Desulforamulus hydrothermalis Lam5 = DSM 18033: one gene and its partner. The protein of the gene in region 1 interacts with the protein of each later gene in a pairwise test. Links are inferred from orthologs where the notes say so. Each region holds a gene or a part of one and is shown in the gene's direction. Other genes may lie near its edges. The genes, in order: sfsA and DESHY_RS11070.

What was found.
Region 2: the proteins of sfsA (region 1) and DESHY_RS11070 interact in binary tests that used the Escherichia coli proteins (3 or more experiments, as listed by UniProt). The link is inferred for Desulforamulus hydrothermalis Lam5 = DSM 18033 from one-to-one orthologs.

What each region holds. Positions count from the first base shown.
Region 1 is NZ_CAOS01000004.1:58,894-61,893, forward strand. It holds sfsA (DNA/RNA nuclease SfsA), read left to right. Parts: upstream 1-1,140; coding sequence 1,141-1,860; downstream 1,861-3,000. Other genes in the region: obgE (GTPase ObgE), read left to right, coding at 1-1,157; DESHY_RS04275 (flavin reductase family protein), read left to right, coding at 1,877-2,383; cas6 (CRISPR system precrRNA processing endoribonuclease RAMP protein Cas6), read left to right, coding at 2,572-3,000. UniProt on the Escherichia coli protein: Binds to DNA non-specifically. Could be a regulatory factor involved in maltose metabolism.
Region 2 is NZ_CAOS01000013.1:201,560-205,082, reverse strand. The notes cover bases 276-3,275. They hold DESHY_RS11070 (glutamate-5-semialdehyde dehydrogenase), read left to right. Parts: upstream 276-1,151; coding sequence 1,152-2,399; downstream 2,400-3,275. Other genes in these bases: proC (pyrroline-5-carboxylate reductase), read left to right, coding at 2,419-3,264; proB (glutamate 5-kinase), read left to right, coding at 276-1,164. In the rest of the region: more of proB, read left to right, coding at 64-275; DESHY_RS11060 (aspartate kinase), read right to left, coding at 3,404-3,523. UniProt on the Escherichia coli protein: Catalyzes the NADPH-dependent reduction of L-glutamate 5-phosphate into L-glutamate 5-semialdehyde and phosphate. The product spontaneously undergoes cyclization to form 1-pyrroline-5-carboxylate.

The sequences.
Region 1 (3,000 bases):
GCGGCGGAGATGTTATTTTTATTGCGGATGAAGGCTTGAATACCCTGCAGGATTTTCGCTACAAGAAACACTTTAAGGCACAGCGGGGCGGCCACGGGATGGGAAAAAACATGAACGGGGCGGCCGGTGAAGACTTAATTGTCAAAGTGCCGGCGGGTACAGTGGTGCGGGAAGCTGAAACCGGCCGCCTGATTGCCGATCTGGTTGAGGGCGGCCAGCAGGTGGTGGTTGCCCGGGGCGGCAGGGGTGGCCGTGGCAATGTACACTTTGCTTCGGGAACCAACAAAGCTCCCAGAATCGCCGAAAAGGGCGAACCGGGCGAAGAACTCTGGGTGGAATTGGAATTAAAGCTGATTGCCGACGTGGGCCTCATCGGTTTTCCCAATGCCGGCAAATCAACCTTTATTTCTATGGTTTCTGCCGCCAAACCTAAAATTGCCGATTATCCTTTTACCACCCTGGTTCCCAACCTAGGTGTGGTTGATGCGGGAGATGAGCGCAGTTTTGTGTTGGCCGACATACCGGGCCTGATTGAAGGGGCTTCCCAGGGAGTGGGCCTGGGCCACGAATTTTTACGGCATACCGAACGCACCCGCCTGCTGATCCATGTGGTGGATACCGCCGGCACCGAAGGAAGGGATCCGGTGGAAGATATAAAAATTATCAACCGGGAGCTGGCTCTGTACGATCCCCAGCTGGCCCAGCGGCCACAAATCATTGCCGCCAACAAAATGGACATTATGCCCCAGGCGGCGGAGAATTTGGAGCGCATTAAAGAGGCCTTTGGCCGGCAATACGAAATTTTTCCTGTGTCGGCTGCCACCGGCCAGGGATTAACGGCAATTATCCACCGGGTGGCAGAACTTTTAGAGAAGCTGCCTAAAAAAGAAGCGGCCCAACCGGCAGAGGAGCGGCTGACGGTTTTCCAGCCGGCTGAGCGGTTTAAAATAAAGCGTGACATAGATGGCAACTGGCGGGTAACCGGCAAAGAAATTGAACGGCATGTAGCCATGACTTACCTGGAAGAGGAAGAATCGGTGGAACGCCTGCAGAGGATTATGAAACTGATGGGCCTTGAACAGGGGTTGCTGAATGCCGGAGTAAAGGAAGGCGACATAGTACGCATTGGCAACTGGGAATTTGAATGGACACAATAAAGCGGCCGAGAAGGCGGCAATTCTCTTGCCTGAACTGACGGAAGCGGTTTTCTTGAACAGAAAAAACCGCTTTGTCGGCAGGGTGGAAGTGGCGGGCCGGCCTTATGACGCCCATGTGCCAAGTTCCGGCAGAATGAAGGAGCTGCTTTTTCCCGGTAACCGGGTTTATGTGGCGGCCATGCCGCCGGGTAAAAAAACCGGCTACCGTATACACCTGGCTGCTTTTGGGGGAGTTTTGGTTTCGGTGGACTCCCTGCTGCCCAACCGGCTTATCAACCTGGCCCTGGCCGGCGGCATATTGGATCAGTTTGCCGGTTATCAAGAAATAAAGAAAGAAGTGGGCTACGGGGCAAGCCGCTTTGATTTTTATCTGAGCGGTGCTGCCGGCAGGTGCTTGATGGAAGTAAAATCTGTAACCCTGGTGGAAGAAGGGGTTGCCAAGTTTCCGGATGCCCCGTCCGAACGGGGCACCAAACACTTGCTGGAACTGGCCCGGGCGGCGGCTGCCGGTATACGGGCGGCAGTTATATTTGTGGTACAGCGGGAGGATGCTGCCGGCTTTTCTCCCAACCAGGCTGCCGACCCACCCTTTGCCCGGGCTCTGCGCCAGGCTGCCGCTGCCGGCGTGGAAATATCCGCCCTGTCTTGCCAAGTTACCAGAAGTACTGTCAGGCTGCAGCATTACTTGCCTGTCCAGTTATAGAGGAGGAGTGGAGCAAATGAAAGAAGACGTCAAGTACAACGACCATTTAAAGGAACTGCTGGAGCAACTGCCTAAAGGAGCCTTTCTAACCGTCAAAGATGGTGACAAACTAAACACTATGACCATCGGCTGGGGTACTGTGGGCTTCATCTGGCAAAAGCCGGTTTTTGTGGTGATGGTTCGGAAATCCAGGTATACCTACCATTTGTTAGAAAACGCCCAAGAATTTACGGTCAGCATCCCTGTCAAAAAAGATTTGAAAAAAGCTCTGGCTTTTTGCGGTACTAAATCAGGCCGCGAATTTGATAAATTTAAGGAATGCAAGCTCACCCCGGAACCCGGGAAAGTAGTCAACACGCCGGTTATCGGTGAATGTGATTTGCACTATGAGTGCAAGGTTATCTACCGGCAGTCCATGGAACCTGCTTTGGTGGCAGAAAACATTAAGAAACTGGCCTACGCCAAAGGCGACTACCACGTTATGTACTACGGTGAAATTGTAGCTTGTTACGTTAAGGAGTAGATTTAATAGCGGCACTGAAACAATACATATATATATATGTTGGAAGTTAATGCAAATGTAAGCCGGTCCGAGGACCGGTTTTTGTTTTATAAAAAATATGGAATATTCTGCATAATAAAGAGGAAAATTATAGAAAAAGGAGAATTGTAATTTAAATTTATTTCCCATTTACAAGGGGGCTATATATCTTGCTTGAGCGTTTCAAACTGGTCAAGTATGAAGTGGTGCTAAAGGCGGGAGCAGACGGGCTGGTTCTTCCACCTTACAAGGGGAGTACCCTGCGGGGGGGCTTTGGCAGTGCCTTTCAGCGTATTGCCTGTGCCCAGCGTAATAATATCTGCAAGAATTGTTTATTAAAAACATCATGTCCTTATGTTTACATTTTTGAAACCACCCCGGCACCCGGTGGGCAGGCCTTACGCAACTACGAATCTATTCCCAGACCATTTATCCTTGAACCGCCCCTTGATACCAAAACCCACTATGCAGCTGGGGAACAACTTACTTTTAACCTTATTCTTGTGGGTAAAGCCATTGAATACTTACCTTACTTTATAGTCAGTTTTAAAGAATTGGGCCGCTATGGCATGGGAAAAGGTCGCAAAGAATTTGCTTTA
Region 2 (3,523 bases), on another replicon or contig:
TTAACCCTTTCGTCCTTTTGGGACGGAAGGGTTTTTGTTTTGGAAACTGCAGGGGGTGCAAGTATGGATCACTGTCAACGAATTGTCATAAAAATCGGCAGCAGCAGCCTGACTGATAGCAAAGGATTACTGGATGACTCCCGTATGGCTGCCCTGGCTGATGCCATAACTGAGCTTTTGCGCCGGGGCTGGCAGCCGGTCCTGGTTTCTTCCGGAGCAGTGGCTGCCGGTCTGGGGCAACTGGGTTGGCACCGCTCCAACTTAACCATGCCGGAAAGGCAGGCTGCTGCCGCTGTCGGGCAGGGCCTGTTGATGGAAAAATATAACGACTTGTTTCAGGCCAGGGGTATTCAGGTAGGCCAGGTGTTATTAACAAAAGAAGATCTGGCGCACCGCCGTCGCTATCTAAATGCCCGCAACACATTTAACGTGTTGCTGAATCGTCAAGTGCTGCCGATTGTTAATGAAAACGACACGGTAGCTTTTGCTGAAATACGTTTTGGCGATAACGATACCCTGAGTGCTTTGGTGGCAGGATTGGTGGAAGCCGCACTGCTGGTTATCCTGACAGATATAGACGGTCTGTACAGCGGTGATCCCCGTAAAGACCCGCAGGCCAGGTTAATCCCGGTGGTTCGCCAGGTAGATGAAAACATTATGCAGGCAGCCGGCGGCAGCGGTAGCCCGGTAGGTACCGGCGGCATGCGCACCAAGCTGGCTGCCGCCCGCATTGCTGCCCGCAGCGGTGTGCGTACGGTGGTTACCTGCGGCAAAGATCCTTCGGTCATTCTCGCGGTGGCAGCGGGCGAACGGCCAGGCACCTGCTTTGAACCGTCACCCCGCTGTTTGCGCAGCCGCAAACAATGGATTGCCTTTGGCAGTGTGGCCAGAGGCACCCTGACCATTGACCGGGGGGCTGTCAAAGCATTGACTGAAGACAATAAAAGCCTTTTGGCAGTAGGTGTCACCGCAGTAAAAGGAACCTTTCCCGCCGGCAGTGTGGTGGCGGTAGAGGACGACCGGGGGATTGAATTGGCCCGCGGCATTTCCAACCTGTCATCCGATGACCTGAAACTGGTTATAAAAAATCCCCAACGTGGCTTGGAAGTTATTCATCGAGATTGGTTAGTTTGCGAAAGGAGTTTTTCATTATGTCAATCGTAAGAGAGTTGGCACGTCAAGCCAAAGAAGCCTCCAGACAGCTGGCCACCCTGACAACCGCAGATAAAAATTCTGCTTTGCTGAAAGTTGCCCAACAACTGCTGGCAGACAAAGACAGCATCCTGTACGCTAACCAGGAGGATCTGGCCAGGGGCAAACAGGCTGGCCTCAGTCCTGCTCTGCTGGACCGTCTGGCCCTGAACGCCGCCCGCATTGATGATATGGTAGAAGGTGTTAAGCAGGTAGCCGCATTGCCTGACCCGGTAGGGGAAATAACAGAGTCATGGCAACGCCCCAATGGTTTACTTATTGATAAAGTACGGGTTCCTATGGGTGTAATCGGCATGGTTTATGAAGCCCGCCCCAATGTAACGGTGGATACCTGCGCCCTGTGTTTAAAAGCGGGCAGCGCAGTGCTGTTAAGGGGCAGCTCCAGCGCCTTGAACAGCAACCGGGCACTGGTAAACTCGATTAAAAAGGGGCTGGCAGGCACTGCTGTGCCGGTAGCTGCAGTACAGTTTATCGATACCGAAGACCGGTCTGCGGTGGATGAAATGCTGCGCCTCAACGGTTTATTAGATCTGGTTATTCCCCGGGGTGGCGCCGGCCTGATTAAACGGGTGGTGGAAACCGCCACCGTACCGGTGATTGAAACCGGCGTCGGAAATTGCCATGTCTATGTGGATAAAGATGCCGATCCTGCTATGGCTCTGGAAATTATTCTGAATGCCAAGTGCCAGCGCTATGGTGTTTGCAATGCCGCCGAAACTCTCCTGGTGCACCGGAACATTGCCGCTGCCTGGCTGCCGGAAGCCCTGCAAGCCCTACGCCAAAGGGGCGTGGAAATTCGCGGCTGCCCGGCTGTGCTGGAACTTCAGCCGGACGTCAAATTGGCAGACCGGGATGATTGGTCCACCGAGTTTCTGGCACCCGTACTGGCTGTTAAAATCGTGGCAACCTTGGAAGAAGCACTGGCGCATATTCAAACCTACGGCACAGGTCATTCAGAAAGTATTGTTACCAATAATCAGGAAACTGCCTCCCGGTTTTTAAAGCTGGTGGACGCGGCGGCAGTTTACCACAACGCCTCCACCCGTTTTACGGACGGCTTCCAATATGGTTTTGGCGCCGAAATCGGCATCAGCACCCAGAAACTGCATGCCCGCGGCCCCATGGGGCTCAGGGAACTGACCAGCTATAAATATGTGGTCAGGGGAACCGGCCAAGTTCGTTCATAAAATTAAAGGGGGATTGCACATGCTGGAAGGAAAGACTTTCTTTTTTGTAGGCGCCGGCAATATCTGTGAATCTATGGTTAAAGGCCTGCTGTCTACCGGTACCGTGCGTCCGGGGGATATCCGGGTGTCTAACCGCAGCAACCAGGAACGATTAAACTTCTTGCGCAACTATTACGGCATTGTCCCGGTTGATAATAAAAAATCTGCTGCCGGTGAGGCAGATGTCATTATTCTGGCCATGAAACCCCAGGATATCTATTCTGCTCTGCAAGAACTGACAGGGGCGGTCAAGGAAAATCAACTGATTATTTCTGTGCTGGCCGGTATTCCCACCTCACTGATTGAGGACGGACTGGGCCTGGCCGTACCTGTGGTGCGGGCCATGCCCAATACTTCCTGTGCCGTATTGGAATCAGCCACCGGTCTGTGTGCCGGTCGTTATACCAATCAGGATCAGTTGGGGCTGGCGGCAGAAATTTTTCGCAAAATGGGCGAAGTGGTCATCTTGGAGGAAACTCTGCTGGACGCAGTAACAGGCTTGTCCGGCAGCGGTCCGGCTTATATTTATTACCTGGTGGAAGCCCTGGAAAAAGCCGGGGAAAATGCCGGCATACCCAGAGAATTAGCCAGACCCCTGGTCTTAAAAACATTGGTGGGAGCTGCCAAAATGCTTTTGGAAACAGGCGAACCACCCGAAGTATTACGGCAACAGGTAACCTCCCCCAACGGGACCACCATGGCCGGTATTAATGAATTAAACAAGGGGAATTTTCAAGGCGTCATTCGCCGGGCGGTTTTGCGGGCTACCCAGCGTTCCCGGGAGTTGGGCCGCATTATCGTGGAAAAACAATGCGCTCAACAATAGTCAACCAAGTATTTTGGCAAACCGGATTTTTTTCAAAAAAGCTCCCTTGATGGTAAACGGATTTTCAACGTTTGCCATCAAGGGAGCATACTTTCATTTGGGAATAAAATTTTATACTTTTGTTCCGTTCAAGCCAGTCTTATTTGCCGTACTTAATGGCTTCTTCCAGGTTGTCCAGCTTAAATTTTTTGTGCAGGGCCCGGACGGCCTTTTGGGTTTCAGATCTTTTAATAACACAGGAAACCTTAATTTCCGAAGT